3 regions of the Bradyrhizobium sp. sBnM-33 genome follow, and region 1 is predicted to be linked to each of the others. Evidence: riboswitches for the same ligand, from Rfam matches in the RefSeq annotation. Region 1 holds a riboswitch; each other region holds the start of a gene.
What was found. A riboswitch is a leader RNA that binds a small molecule or an ion and turns the genes downstream of it on or off. The one in region 1 is predicted to bind cobalamin.
Positions count from the first base shown of each region.

Region 1 (5,016 bases):
GCCGTCGAAATATTTGAGGTCGTTGACCATCACCTCGTCCCACAGCCCGCGCGACTTGAGGTCGCGGACCAGAAATTCGTTCACCACCGTGAAGTCGCCGGACATGTTGGATTTGACATAGAGGTTCTGGTAGGCGGGCTCGATCGACTGCGCGACGCCGCAGATGTTGGAAATCGTCGCGGTCGGCGCGATCGCCATCACGTTCGAATTGCGCATGCCTGATAATTTGGCACGCTCGCGCAAGGTATTCCAGTCGAGCGTCATGCTGCGGTCCATCGCCAGACCGCCGCGGGCTGCCGCCAACAGTTCGATCGAATCGATCGGCAAAATGCCGCGGCTCCACAGCGAGCCGTCAAACGACGGATAGCGCCCGCGCTCGGCGGCCAGATCGACGGAGGCCGAGATGGCGTAATAGGAAATCATCTCCATGCTGGTATCGGCGAACGTTACCGCCGCGTCGGACGCCATCGCGATCCGCATCGCCTGCAGCGCATCCTGGAATCCCATCAGCCCGAGGCCGACCGGACGGTGTCGCAGGTTCGAGCGCCGCGCTTCGGGAATGGTGTAGAAGTTGATGTCGATAACATTGTCGAGCATCCGCATCGCAATGGTCACGCTGCGCTTCAGCCGCGCCTCGTCCAGCCGGCCTTCCCGCACGTGGTGAAGCAGGTTGATCGAGCCGAGATTGCAGACGGCAGTCTCGTCGTCGGACGTATTGAGCGTGATCTCGGTGCAGAGGTTTGAAGAATGAATCACGCCAGCATGGCTCTGCGGCGAGCGTAGATTGCAGGGATCCTTGAACGTGATCCAGGGATGCCCGGTCTCGAACAGCATGGTCAGCATTCTGCGCCAGAGATCGGTGGCACGGATCTGCTTGAACACGCGGATCTCGCCCCGCGCCGCCTTGGCTTCGTAAGCCGCGTAACGCTCGGCGAAAGCCTCGCCGTAGAGATCGTGCAGGTCGGGCGTCTCGTCCGGCGAGAACAGCGTCCATTCGCCATCGGCCTCGACGCGCTGCATGAACAGGTCGGGCACCCAGTTCGCGGTGTTCATGTCATGGGTGCGGCGGCGATCATCGCCGGTGTTCTTGCGCAGCTCCAAAAATTCCTCGATGTCGATGTGCCAGGTTTCGAGATAGGCGCAGACCGCGCCTTTGCGTTTGCCGCCCTGGTTGACGGCGATCGCGGTGTCGTTGACCACCTTTAGAAAGGGCACCACGCCCTGGCTTTCGCCATTGGTGCCCTTGATATGCGCGCCGAGCCCACGCACGCGGGTCCAGTCGTTACCGAGCCCGCCGGAATATTTTGCGAGCAGCGCATTGTCCTTGACCGACTTGAAGATGCCGTCGAGGTCGTCGGCGATGGTGGTGAGAAAGCAGGACGACAATTGCGGCCGCAGCGTGCCGGAATTGAACAGCGTCGGCGTCGAGGCCATGAAGTCGAAGGACGACAGCAAATCGTAGAACTCGATCGCGCGCGCCTCGCGGTCGATCTCGCGGATCGCCAGCCCCATCGCGACCCGCATGAAGAACGCCTGCGGCAGCTCGATGCGATTGCCGTGCACATGCAGGAAATAGCGGTCGTACAGCGTCTGCAGACCCAGAAACTGGAACGCCAGGTCGCGTTCCGGCTTCAATGCCGCGGCAAGCTTTTTCAGGTCGAAGCGCGCCAGATCGGGATCGAGCAGTTCGGCCTTGATGCCGGCCTTGATGTAGGCTGGAAAGTACTCGCCGTAGCGCTCGGCCATCTCGGCCTGCGACGCGCTGGTCGGCGTGTCATGCACGAAAGACAGCACCTCGGTGCGCAGCTTGTCGAGCAAGAGCCGCGCGCTGACATAGGCGTAGTTCGGCTCCTGCTCCACCAGCGTGCGCGCGGCCATCACCGACGCCAGCGCCAGTTCGTCCTCGCTGATGCCGTCATAGAGATTGCGCTGCGTCTCGGCGAGCACCGCGGTGGCGCCGACGCCCTGAAGGCCAGTGCAGGCTTCTTCGATGATCAGCGTCAGCCGCGCGATATCGAGCGGGACCTGCACGCCACTGGCCAGGGTGACACGTAACGAGGGCTTCCCCGATGGCTGGGCGGCCATGGCCACGTCCTGTCCGGCACGCTGGCGCGTACGTTCCTCGCGATAGAGCACATAGGCGCGCGCGACCTTGTGATGCTCGCTGCGCATCAAGGCGAGCTCGACCTGGTCCTGCACGTCCTCGATATGAAAGGTGCGGCCCTCGCTCATCCGGCGCGACAGCGCGCCGACGACCTCGGCGGTCAGTTGCTCGACGATTTCATGCACCCGGCGGGAGGCCGCCGCGCCATGTCCCTCGACCGCGAGAAACGCCTTGGTCATCGCGACCGAAATTTTGCTGGCGTCAAATTTCGAAACCGTGCCGTTGCGACGAATCACCTGCATCGGCGGCTGCGCTTCCGAGACGGCAAGCGATTCGGGCCGCAACCGGATGAATGGAGCGGCACTGGCTCCGCGATCGAGAGAGAGTGACATCAAGAGACCCCGTGATGGTATTGGGGCTGGATGTCAGAGAGGACGCTGCTTCAAATGCGCGGGCGAGAAACCCCGGCATGAATCTGCAAGCGCCGCCGGGACACCCCGCCCGTGGACGTTTTTTCGGTGTCGCGGCAGGTCTCCTGGCTCGCAGGTCGCCGTTGTCCCCGTGTCTTCCCAATGCGATGCCGCATCAGTGACGTAAGATTCGGAAAACAACTCACTGCTTACAGTTGCGGGGGCAGCGCCGGATTTTCGCGATACACCGGCTTCCCTCTTAGCCACCATGTGTTGGGTCATGGCGGACCGTGACGGCTATATCTCGTGTTATTCGCGTCCGCCTGTCAATGGGGAGAGCAGGTGATGTGCAAGAATTTCGGCGAGGGAACCTGCGGCTGTGAACAACGATTACAACGAACCAGCGAATGTCGCCGAGTTGACGCGCCTGCCGCGTTGCCGATAAGTGGACCCGTCGTGGTTCTTCGGGAGACGTTCTTCCGAAGCTAAGAGGGAAGCCGGTGCGGCCGAAAAGCCAAAGCCGGAGCTGCCCCCGCAACTGTAAGCGGCGAGCCGCTGTCCAATGAAGTCACTGAAGCCTCACGAGGTTTCGGGAAGGCCGGACAGCAGCATTGACCCGCGAGCCAGGAGACCTGCCTCGACAACATACACGTCCTCGGGCGGGGTGTCCCGGTGGTGCGGTTGCGATTTTCCGCGCGCGCTCTGCCGTTCGCGAAAATCCAGACGTGTCACTTCGGCCTTTGCCCCCAACTTTTGGGGTTAAGCCAATGTCTGGTTCTACATCTTCTTCCATCATCTCCACTTCTTCACTTCCCGTTGCCTCCCTCGGCACGCCGCGCATCGGTCCGCGCCGCGAGCTGAAATTCGCGCTGGAGAGTTTCTGGTCCGGCGCAACCGACGAGAAGGCGCTGATCGAGACCGGCATCGGGCTTCGCGCCGCCAACTGGGCGCGTCAGAAAAAGCTTGGCGTCAACGTGATCCCGTCGAACGATTTCTCGTTCTACGACCAGGTGCTCGACACATCCGTCATGGTCGGTGCGATTCCGGAAATCTATCGCTGGAACGGCGGGCCGGTCTCCCTTGCGACTTACTTTGCGATGGCACGCGGCGCACAAGGCAAGGCACATGAAGCGAGCTGCGGCCATATCAATCACGGGCACGACGCCGCGCACGGCGTGCCGGCGCTCGAGATGACAAAATGGTTCGACACCAACTACCACTACATGGTGCCCGAACTGGCCAAGGATCAGAAATTTGTCCTCGCCTCGCGCAAGCCGATCGAGGAATACGAAGAAGCCAAGGCGCTGGGTTATCAGACCCGCCCTGTGCTAGTCGGGCCGGTCACGTTTCTCAAACTCGCCAAGAGCAAGGATGCCGGTTTCAATCCGCTGTCCCTGCTTGATCGCTTGGTGCCGGTTTACATCGAGGTCCTGCGCGAACTCGCCGATCGGGGCGCGGAATGGGTGCAGATCGACGAGCCGTGTCTGGTGCTCGACCTCGATATCGTCGCGCATCAGGCGCTGCATTATGCCTATGCGAAGATCACGAGCGCGGTGCCGCAGCTCAAGATCATGCTGGCGACCTATTTTGGCGGGCTGGGCGCCAACCGCGATACTGCGCTATCCCTTCCCATCGCCGGCCTGCATCTCGACCTGGTGCGCGCGCCGGAGCAGATCGACGAGCTCGCCGGTTTTCCTGACGACCTCGTGCTGTCGCTCGGAATCATCGACGGCCGTAACATCTGGCGCGCTAATTTGAGCCGGCTTCTCGACCGGCTTGAGCCGGTGATCGCCAAACTCGGCAAGCACCGTGTGCAGGTCGCCCCCTCCTGTTCGCTGCTGCATGTCCCGATCGATCTCTCACTTGAGACCGGGCTCGATCCCGAAATAAAAAGCTGGCTGGCATTTTCGGTGCAGAAGCTCGAGGAGCTGGCCACGCTCGGAACCGCGCTGGCCGATGGCCGCAGAGCAGTCGCGGACAGCCTGAAAGCTTCGGACCAGGCGGCAGCCTCCCGCAAGGCGTCGCCGCGCATTCACGACCCGAAGGTGGCGGCACGTGTTGCCGGCATCAATGAGCCGATGCGCTTCCGCTCCAGCGTCTTCGCTGAACGCGCCACCGTTCAGCGCGAGCGCTTCAACCTGCCGGCGTTCCCGACCACGACCATCGGCTCGTTCCCGCAAACCGCCGATGTCAGGAACGCCCGCTCCGCTCACGCCAGGGGAGCTCTGACGGACGAAGCCTATAAGCTCTACCTGCAGAACCAGACGGCCCGCACAGTGCGCTGGCAGGAAAATATCGGGCTGGACGTGCTCGTCCATGGCGAGTTCGAGCGCAATGACATGGTGCAGTATTTTGGCGAACAGCTCGCAGGCTTCGCCTTCACCACACACGGCTGGGTGCAATCCTACGGATCGCGCTACGTGCGTCCGCCGGTCTTGTTCGGCGACGTGTCGCGGCCGAAGCCGATGACGGTCGAGTGGTGGCAATATGCCCAGTCGCTAA
Region 1 covers NZ_CP136624.1:1,120,081-1,125,096, reverse strand. The annotation lists gene RX328_RS05285 (ribonucleoside-diphosphate reductase subunit alpha) at 1-2,496, opposite strand, end outside; cobalamin riboswitch at 2,612-2,822, opposite strand; cobalamin riboswitch at 2,955-3,169, shown strand; gene metE (5-methyltetrahydropteroyltriglutamate--homocysteine S-methyltransferase) at 3,282-5,016, shown strand, end outside.

Region 2 (5,016 bases), 560 kb from region 1:
ACCGAGTCGCGGGAGACAGGCGCGCGGCAGAAGCGCATTAGCGGAGTTGACAAACTTCTCATTAGAATTCGGTGTGACGCTAGAGTAGCATGGAAGCATCAAGTGACAGACACGTCGGCAACAATCATCGACTTCACTGCTTACAGGATGAACAAGCGTGCTGCGGCTGAGCTGTCGCGCGACGAAGTTTACTCGACCGCGCCCTATCGAGCGGTCGCATCCTTCTATTTCTTCTGGCCTTTTCTGGCCTGGATCCCGTTTGGTTTGCTGGATCTGCCAGCGTCGGACCAGGAGCCTTCGTGAGCAATGCCCGGACGCTGCGATGGGAATTAGCGACAGAGATGGTTGCGCGACGACTAACGTTTGTGCGTAGTTCTCCAATTTTGGAGAGGCAAGATCCTTCCTTCCCTCTACCATTGACGGTTTTCTCTCGAATTCCCTAGGAATCATTGGCTGCAGGGATACGGGGCGAGCGATCGACCGGGATCTAAAATGAGCCACAGTTCGGAGCAGCCTCTTGAACGTGTCGCCATCCAATGCTGCAGCGGTGGACAGTGGAGGGACGTCGTGTCGCCGGGGCACAGCGTACGAGGCTATTACGACACGCATCGTCGACGTCATCCTGGCCGGAGATAGCGTTGGCAACGTCTGCCTCGGATTCTGCAAACACAGTGCCGGTCAGTGGCCATGGGAATTATTACTTAGATGCGGTTGCGCGCACACAGGCCAGACCCATGCCTTGCTTCTGGCGGAACGCCGGAGGCTTCCTTCAGCGTGGCAGGGACGCCGTGAAGCCCAAGGGTGGTGCCAAGCGTGTCGAAATGGCGCGTGCCTTGGTCGATTCCGAAATTCCTATGACGAACCGTCTCGGCCTCACCCCTCAGAGCGTTAATGTCATGGGTGGATCCAAGGTGCAGGGAAGGAAAGCCGATGAGAACCAAACGACTGAGTGCTAAGAAAAAACGGAAACTTGCACTGGATAGGTGTTTTCGTGGATGAGCAGTTTTTAAAGGACCGGGCCCAGATCATTCGCGATCTAGCGGACAAGGCAGACCCTTTCACCAGAAAAAGGCTGCTGGACCTAGCGGAACGGTATGACAGACGGATGAGACCGACGGTCTCAGATGACAAAGCACGGCGCAACTAATTGGTCGTCTGGAAGTATTCCGACGGATCTGGCGGCTCACGGTTGATTCGATGTGGCCGATTTCGTGAACTCGATATACATGAGCGACGCTCTGGAGTCCGCTTGAAGATACCCGACCGCAACCTTTCTTGCAGAGCCGCTCGCCCGAAGACGCGAAGGCTGCTTATTACAATTACGAAGACGTCAATCGCCGGCCTTGCGGAGGCGTCCTATTCGCGAAATCAAATCGAAAATTTGGATGGGTGACCGTACGCCGGCATTTACGAACAACTCTTCGCCAAGGGGCTAATGACCCTGTATCTGCGCGAGAACCTACTCGCACCATGCGTTTTTGCGTTCAAAGCCCATTGAATCCTGCAAGTCAATCTCTTGCTGGAGGCAGAAAAAAGGCCGCGCGAATGTTACGCGCGGCCAAGTCAGGGAGGAAACGCCCCAAGGGGCCGCTGAAGGAGCATCGAGATGAGTAGATCGATCACTCACCGAGAACTCCAAGCTTGTGAGAACATCAGTGTTACGAGATGCCCTTTTAGTCGTCTCTAGTCGCGCGAACAAATGATCGAATACTCGAGTTCTTGCGCCGTTTGGCGGTGATTTTTGCGCATGTGTCGCATCTTTTGTGCAAAGATGATCAACTGGACGCAGCGTGCAGCTCAACGCATCGGTCGGTCTACCGCGATAAGCCCGGATGCCTAGGGAGGTCACCGTTTCCCTTCGTTGTTCAGGCGGGATGGTCATCTCGGCGACACTCGTCACGGGTTTCGGTGATCTATTATAGTCTGTATGTAACGTACACTGCGAATTCAGAATCTTGAGCAGCTACAGGCCGATAGGAATGTCAATGTAGCGCATCGATGGGTCGTCGGCGTCCACCGGACCGAGCTCGTCCCAGGCCGACAGCCAAGCCGCAAGCACTGCCGATGTCTGCTCCAAGGCCTGCACCTGGCGAAGCGTCACGCGGAATATGGCGCAGGCAAAATGGTCGTTTCGGAGTGCGACGGTGGATGGTTCAAGTCCGCAGACGACGGAATGGATGACATGCCGCTCGAAGGCCACGAGATCGGGGTTGCCCGTAACTTTCAAGCAAGGGCCAGAAAGGTGATGCGGCAGTCATGCCTGAACGGGCGTTTTTGGCCAAGGTGGTCGCGGAGCGGATGCAGGGGATAGAGATGCGCGCAGGTGGGCAACCCTCGGGCAATGGCTACGTCACTGCATGGGTACGGCGATGCGACAGTACTTTCGGCAAAGATATGGGTGTGCCTCGCGATACAGCACATAAGCGCGTGCAGAGTTGGAGGCGGGCGCCTACCGATTTTCCCGGCGCGCTCAACACCGCGGAAATGTTCCTGCCTTTGCCGAGCGGATGCCGGGCGTGCCGCTGCTCGCCAACATGACCGCCTTCGGCAAGACGCCGTTGCTTTGCGGTGGCAGAATTCGAGGTAACTATTCAATGGTGATCTGGCCGGTGTCTGCGCTGCGGGTGGCTAACAAGGCGCAGGAAGATCTGTAAGCTGCGATCGCGCGACCGCGGCACCCACAAGATTGTCGATCGAATCCAGACGCGCGCCGAACTCTATGCGACGATCGGGCCGCACGACGACGAGGCGCTAGATGCCTCCGTTGTCCAGACGATCGCTCCCGAGAACCGAACGGAACGGCCCTCTTGCAGGTAATCGGAGATGTCGAGGCTCTCCGGATTGATCCGGAGCTAAGAGGGAAGCCGGTGCGATGCCGGCGCTGCCCCCGCAACTGTAAGCGGCGAGCCGCTGTCCAATAGAAGTCACTGAAGCCACGCGGCTTCGGGAAGGCCGGATAGCAGCGACGACCCGCGAGCCGGGAGACCTGGCCCGACAACATATTCGTCCACGGGCGGGGTGTCCCGGTGGTGCGCCAAGCAGTTGCCGCTTCGGCGGCTTTTTCTGGACGCGTCCGCCATGGCCTTGCTCCCAACATAGGGTTGAAGCTATGTCTCTTCTCTCGATTCCTGTCGCTACCCTCGGCACGCCGCGCATCGGTCCCCGCCGCGAACTCAAACTCGCGCTCGAGAGCTATTGGGCCGGAAAGTCTGACGAAACGCAGCTTCTTGAGGCTGCGGCTGCGCTTCGCGCCGCCAACTGGGCGCGGCAGAAATCGCTCGGCGTAACCGTTATTCCTTCAAACGACTTCTCGCTTTATGACCATGCGCTCGATACCAGCGTGATGGTCGGTGCCATTCCGGAAATTTACGGTTGGAGCGCAGGCCCTGTTTCGCTCAAGACCTACTTTGCGATGGCACGGGGCGCACGGCGCGATGACCATGATGCGAATTGCGGTCACGCCGAGCACGGCGCCGCAGCGCAGGAGATGACCAAATGGTTCGACACTAATTATCACTACATGCTGCCGGAATTTCACAAGGACCAGACCTTCACGCTTTTCTCTCGCAAGCCGATCGAGGAGTATGAAGAGGCGAAAAGCCTGGGTTGTCAGACGCGCCCGGTGCTGGTTGGTCCGGTCACCTTTCTGAAGCTCGGCAAGAGCGCAGATCCTGCATTCGATCCGCTGTTGCTCCTCGATAGGCTGCTGCCGGTCTATGTAGATGTTCTCCGCGAACTCACCCTAAGGGGCGCCGAGTGGGTGTAGCTGGACGAGCCATGTCTGGTCCTGGACCTCGACGACGCTACACGCGACGCGCTGCGCCGGACCTACGCCCACCTGGCCAAGAAGGTTCCCGACCTCAAGATCATGCTCGCTACCTATTTTGGAACGATCGGCGACAACCTGGAAACCGCTTTGACGTTGCCGGTTGCGGGCCTTCACATCGACCTGGTCCGCGCCCCAGAGCAGTTGAGCCCGATTGTCGCCGACGCTCGAAGGGATATTGTCCTCTCTCTCGGCGTCGTCGATGGCCGCAATGTCTGGCGTTCGAACCTTCCAGCGGTGCTCGACCGGCTCGAACCTGCCGTCGCAAAGCTTGGCGAGGACCGCGTGCAGATTGCACCCTCATGCTCGCTGCTTCATGTCCGATCGACCTCGATCTCGAGACCGATCTCGATCCCGATGTGAAAAGCTGGCTTGCTTTCTCCGTCCAGAAGATCGGAGAACTCGCAACGTTGGGACGCGTGCTGGCTAAAGGCTGGGAGGAAGCGGCGGATGTACTTGCGGCCTCAGAAGGCGCGGCCGTCACGCGCGAAACGTCGCCCAACGTTCACAATGCGAACGTCGCCAAGCGAATGGCTGCAATCGATGACGGCATGCGGCGTCGTCGCAGTTCTTTCGCCCGGCGCGCCGAGGTTCAGCGCGCGCGGTTCGGATTGCCGACATTTCCCACGACGACGATCGGATCGTTCCCGCAGACGGCGGAAGTTCGCAAAGGCCGCGCGGCCCATGCGCGGGGAACGATGAGCGACGCACAACACGAGCAGTTTCTCAAAGAGGAGACGGCACGCGCGGTGCGCTGGCAGGAAGACATCGGTCTCGACGTTCTCGTGCATGGCGAGTTCGAGCGCAATGACATGGTGCAGTATTTCGGCGAGCAGCTGTCCGGCTTCGCATTCACCAAGCATGGTTGGGTTCAGTCCTACGGCTCGCGTTGTGTCCGGCCGCCCATCCTTTTTGGTGATGTCTCCCGGCCGAAGCCGATGGCGGTGGAGTGGTGGCGCTACGCGCAATCGCTGACCAAGAAGCCACTGAAGGCGATGGTGACAGGACCGGTGACGATCCTGAACTGGTCGTTCGTCCGTGATGATATTCCACGGAGCGAAGCATGCCGTCAGATCGCGCTAGCGATCCGTGACGAGGTGATCGACCTCGAGAGGTCCGGCGCGATGATGATCCAGATTGACGAGGCTGCGCTCCGAGAAGGATTGCCGCTGCGCAAGTCACAATGGAAG
Region 2 covers NZ_CP136624.1:1,676,081-1,681,096, forward strand. The annotation lists gene RX328_RS07890 (hypothetical protein) at 103-303, shown strand; partial or broken gene RX328_RS07895 (3-methyl-2-oxobutanoate hydroxymethyltransferase) at 493-923, shown strand; gene RX328_RS07900 (hypothetical protein) at 1,964-2,227, opposite strand; gene RX328_RS43290 (DUF6925 family protein) at 2,224-2,421, opposite strand; gene RX328_RS07905 (hypothetical protein) at 2,436-2,654, shown strand; cobalamin riboswitch at 2,814-3,009, shown strand; partial or broken gene metE (5-methyltetrahydropteroyltriglutamate--homocysteine S-methyltransferase) at 3,110-5,016, shown strand, end outside.
Region 2: another riboswitch for cobalamin. It lies ahead of metE (5-methyltetrahydropteroyltriglutamate--homocysteine S-methyltransferase); the one in region 1 lies ahead of metE (5-methyltetrahydropteroyltriglutamate--homocysteine S-methyltransferase).

Region 3 (5,016 bases), 600 kb from region 1:
GTCCCGCTGCCGGTCATCTGTGCGGCGCTCACGCCAAGCAAGGCCGCGGCGATGGCCGCCGAAGTCGTGGTATTGCCGATGCCCATGTCGCCAACGATCAGAAGATCAGGCTCTGTTGCGGCGGCGCGTGCGACCGCGCGCTTGCCGCAGTCGACGGCGAAGGCGACCTCCACCAACTCAAGCGCCGCTTCCTTGCTGAAGTCCCTGGTGCCCCGGCGCGGCTTGTCAGTCACGACGCCCGGGATCGGTTGTTCGGCGAGCGTTCCAGCATCGACGATCTCGAGACTTGAGCCCAGCTCGCCCGCAAGGACGGAGATCGCTGCGCCGCCCGACGCGAAATTCGACATCATCGCGATCGTTACTTCCTGAGGATAGGCCGATACCCCCTGGGCGACGATACCGTGGTCGCCTGCAAAGACGATGATCGGCACGCGCTCGGCCTGAGGCCGCTCCGTTTGTTGCAGGCCGGCGAGTTCGGTCGCCACTTGCTCGAGCCGGCCGAGCGCGCCGGCCGGCTTGGTGAGTTGAGCCTGACGGGCCAGCGCCGCATCGCGATGGGCGGTCGAGATGCCCGGGCACTCTTGATAGACCCACTCGGGTAGCATGCTGTTCTGCCTCTGATGCTGGCGTTAACGATACGGACGGGCTCTCGCCCGAGCGCGCTATGACCGGCGCTTGAGGATGTAACTGTCCATGATCCAGCCATGCCTTTCGCGCGCCTGCCGCCGCGCGGCGACGATGCGTGGGCCCTCCTCGGCCAGCTCACCTGACATGGTGATCTGGTCGGGCATGCCGAGATAGGCGCCCCACCAGATGTGCAGTCCTCCCGGGTCGAGCGACTGGAACGCCGCGCCGCCATCGAGCATGACGACCACGGTGTCCGTGCCGTGCGGCCAGCCGCCTTCGCGCAGCCGCCGCCCTGTTGTCACCAGAAAAGGTTCGCCGATGTCGTTCAGCGGCAACGAGTGCGCAGCGCAAAGCGCCTGGATTGACGTGATGCCTGGCACCACCTCGATCGTCGGCAACGGATCGAGCCTGCGAGCGATCCGCAGGCTGGAGTCGTATAGCGAAGGATCGCCCCAGATCAGCAGAGCAACGCGCCCGTCACTACCGAGATGGTCCGCAATTTCGCGCGACCAGCTTGCGGCGACGGCGTCGTGCCATTCGTCCACGCCCTTGTGGTAGTCCTCCTGCCCGGCGTCACGCACGGGCAGATCGAACTCGGCGACGCGCGTGCGACCGTTGGTGAGAACTCGCTCGCAAATGGTTCGGCGCAGGTCGGCGAGATCGGATTTCGCCGTGCCTTTGCGCGGAATCAGGACGAGGTCAGCTGCGTTGATCGCACGGATCGCGGCAAGCGTAAGCTGCTCGGGATCGCCGCAACCAATGCCTATCAGGAAGAGCGTTTGCATCTTGTCGCGCGCAAGGGGTGGCCGCGACTTGCGACCGCCCCCCACGTCATCTCTAGGCCGCGTTGTGCAGGCGATAGGTAACAAGACCGTCTGCGGTGATGCCCCGCATCGACTTCGCCAGCGCCAGCACGGCCAAATCGGCCAGCGGCTCGATCACGATGACGAGCGCATAGGACGCGGCAAAGGACGCGATGGCGGTAAGGTTCTCGGCCGCAAAACCAGCGCCGTAGACAGCCCAGAAGGCGACCCATGCCACAATGCCGGATTGATAGGCGGTCGAAAGCGCGAATGCCTGGCGATACTGCAGGTCAACATAGGCGGTGTTGCGGGGAATGATGCGCTCGGCAAGCGCTCGGATCGCAAATAGCGGCACCAACAGCGTGGTCACGTTCATGCCGTATTGCGGCAGATCCGTTGGCACAAAGAACAGCCCCTGAAACAAGAGACCGAGCGCCAGCCCGAACGCGGCCGGCGCCGCGCCGAAAAGCAGGAACAGCGTCGAGCCGAGAATGAAATGCACCTCCGAGACCCCGACCCGGAAATGCGGCAGCAACTCGAAAAACGAGAAGACCAGGACCGTTGTTGCGACGGTGCGCACCGCCAATGAAACGATCCCCTGCTCGCGCACTGTTTCGGCCGCGAGCTTGAGGGCGCAGCCGGCGGCGGCTGCCCCGGTCGCGTAACTCAGCACGAGCTTGGCGCCTGTAACGATTTCCGGTTCGATATGCATGATTTACATCCCTCCTGCCGTCACACCCGACGGCGTTGGCGTCAAAAACTCCAGGGCCGGTCTCCTGGCTCGCGGTTCGAAACGGACCTCCAGCCTTCCCGGGCTTGACGGCCCAGTGGCGGATCGGAGTCCCTCGCCGCTTACAGTCGCGGGGGCGGCCGGGGCTTCAGGCGCCGCAATTGGGTCCGCCCTACCCCATTCCCGATTATACTCCGGCGCTTTGCGCCGGTTCGAGCACCATGCCTGTTCTGTGTGCCCCTTCCGATGAGGCGGCGTCAAGTGGCTCGCGAGGGCGGACGACGGCATCACGGATACTCTCCCGCCAGCGCGCCGAAAAGAATGACGGCCGCCGTCGTTGCAGGGCCGGCTTGCGCGAGCTGCTCGGCGAGCTTCGCGATCGTCGTGCGGACAAGCCGTTGTTCGGCATGGCCGAGAGACTCGGCAAACAGCGCCGCTGTGTCGGGGGCCATGCCGTGCTCAATCAGCTTCGCCGCGAGGGCCGGGAATGTGCGCTTGCCCATATAGACCACGGTCGTCGATTCCGGATCGGTGAGCGCTGCCCAATTGAGATTTGCAGGCAACTGTCCGGCGACATCAGCTCCGGTCACGAACTGGACGCGGCGAGAGGTGTGCCGTCGGGTAAGCGGAATGCCGGCGTGCGCTGCCGCAACGCAGGCCGAGGTGACACCGGGAATGATCTCGTAGCCGATGCCCGCCGCGCGCAGCGCCTCGATCTCCTCTTCAAGTCGCCCGAAGATGCCGGCGTCTCCCGATTTCAAGCGGACCACGCGGGCACCCGCGGCCGCGTAGTCGATCAGCAGCCGGTTGACATGCTCCTGTTTGGCCGAAGGCCGGCCCGCCCGCTTGCCAACCGCCACCAGATTGGCCCCGGGGCGGGCGTGATCGAGGATCGCGCCCGAGGCAAGGTCGTCATACAACACGACGTCGGCGGCGCGCAGACACGCGGCCGCCTTGAGCGTTAGTAGCTCAGGATCGCCGGGACCGGCCGAGACAAAGGAAACAAGGCTGCTCACGTATCCTCCGCAATAAGGTGGAAGAACGTACCGGTGACGAAACCGCGCCGCGAGCCGGTTTCCGCAACGACCGCGCCGGTCGCGTCGCGCACGACGGCCAAGGGTGTATCGGGCTGCGAGACAATCGTGGAGTAGTGAAATTCGTGGCCGCGAAGCCGTGCGCCCCGCCCATGCCCGGGCATCGGCTCAGTGAGCTCCGCGAGCCGGTAGCCCAGATGCATGCGGCGCTGGGCAAAACTGGTCTCCAGTCCGAGCAATCCCGTCATCTCGTGGCGTGCGTCGTTGGCGTCGGTCAAGGCGGTGCCCAGCACCATATAGCCGCCGCACTCGCCATGCACCGGCCGCGTCTCGGCAAAGGACTTTAGCGCGCGGCGAAATCGCGTGTTGGCCGCCAGCCGGCCGGCATGCAATTCCGGATAGCCGCCCGGCAGCCAGCAAACGTCGGCCCCGACGTCGGGACCTTCGTCGCCGAGCGGCGAGAAGGTTGAGATCTCGGCACCGGCGGCGCGCCAGGCCTCGAGCATGTGTGGATAGACGAACGAAAATGCGGCGTCGCGCGCCAGCGCGATGCGCTGGCCGGGTGGCTTGACGTTTTCACTGCGCGCGGCGAGCTGCGGTGACCAGGCGCATGCCGATTGTAGCACTGCGTCGAGATCGACATGCTCGGTGACGAAGCGCGCGGCTTCGGCGATCAGGCCGCCTACCTCTGCCTGCTCCTCGGCCTGCACCAGGCCAAGGTGCCGCTTCGGCAAGGCGATCGCGGCGTGGCGCGGTAATGCGCCGAACACAGCAATGCCTGTGGCCGCCAGTGCGCGACGCACAAGGTCTTCGTGCCGGGCGCTGGCGACACGGTTGAGAACGACGCCCGCAAGACGCACACCGGCACGGAAATCGCGCAGTCCCGCAACCACAGCCGCGGCGGTTTGCGCCTGTCCGGAAGGATCGATCATGAGCAGGACCGGCCAGCCCATCATCTCGGCAATATCGGCGGTGGCACCGATGCCCGAGACGCCCCGCGCGGCAACGCCATCGAACAGGCCCATCGAACCTTCAGCCAGAACGATGTCCGCATCCGCCGCGCGCGAGGCGAGCGCTTCGATCGCCTCGCGACGCATGGCCCAGCTGTCGATATTGACCGAGGCGCGCCCCGTGGCGGCCGCATGAAAGGCGGGATCGATGTAGTCCGGTCCGCTCTTGAAGCACTGGACCTTCTGCCCGCGATCGCGATAGGCGCGCGCCAGCGCCAGCGTCAGCGTCGTCTTGCCAACACCGGATGCCGGCGCGGAGATGACGAGGCTCGCCGCCATCACGATGCCTGCGGAAAGCGCGGCGTCGGCCCGAGGGGCCGATAGCGGCGGTCATAGTCGGCGGCATAGAGACGACTCTCGCTAAACTCCTCCGTACCTAACGTCCGGCCAACCAGGATGAGCGCGGTGCGCTCGAGCTCGGTGCCAACCGCCGCATTGAGGGTACCCAGCGTTGCGCGAATAATGCGCTGGTCCGGCCAGCTCGCGCGCCAGACGATCGCTACCGGGCAGTCCGGTCCGTAATGCGGCGTGAGCTCATCAATCACCTTGGGAAGCAGATGGATCGAGAGATGGATGGCGAGCACCGCACCGGTCGCGGCGAAGGCAGCGAGCCTTTCGCCTTCGGGCATCGCGCTTGCCCTGCCCGGCGTTCGCGTCAGCACGACGGACTGCGCAAGACCCGGCAGCGTGAGTTCAGCCTCGAGAGCCGCTGCGGCGGCGGAAAAGGCCGGCACGCCCGGCGTGATTGAATAGGGAATTTGCAGCGCGCGAAGGCGGCGCAATTGCTCGCCCATCGCCGACCAGATCGAGAG
Region 3 covers NZ_CP136624.1:1,718,555-1,723,570, reverse strand. The annotation lists gene cobT (nicotinate-nucleotide--dimethylbenzimidazole phosphoribosyltransferase) at 1-605, opposite strand, end outside; gene cobF (precorrin-6A synthase (deacetylating)) at 663-1,412, opposite strand; gene RX328_RS08110 (energy-coupling factor ABC transporter permease) at 1,465-2,142, opposite strand; cobalamin riboswitch at 2,179-2,399, opposite strand; gene cobA (uroporphyrinogen-III C-methyltransferase) at 2,448-3,176, opposite strand; gene RX328_RS08100 (cobyrinate a,c-diamide synthase) at 3,173-4,483, opposite strand; gene cobM (precorrin-4 C(11)-methyltransferase) at 4,483-5,016, opposite strand, start outside.
Region 3: another riboswitch for cobalamin. It lies ahead of RX328_RS08110 (energy-coupling factor ABC transporter permease); the one in region 1 lies ahead of metE (5-methyltetrahydropteroyltriglutamate--homocysteine S-methyltransferase).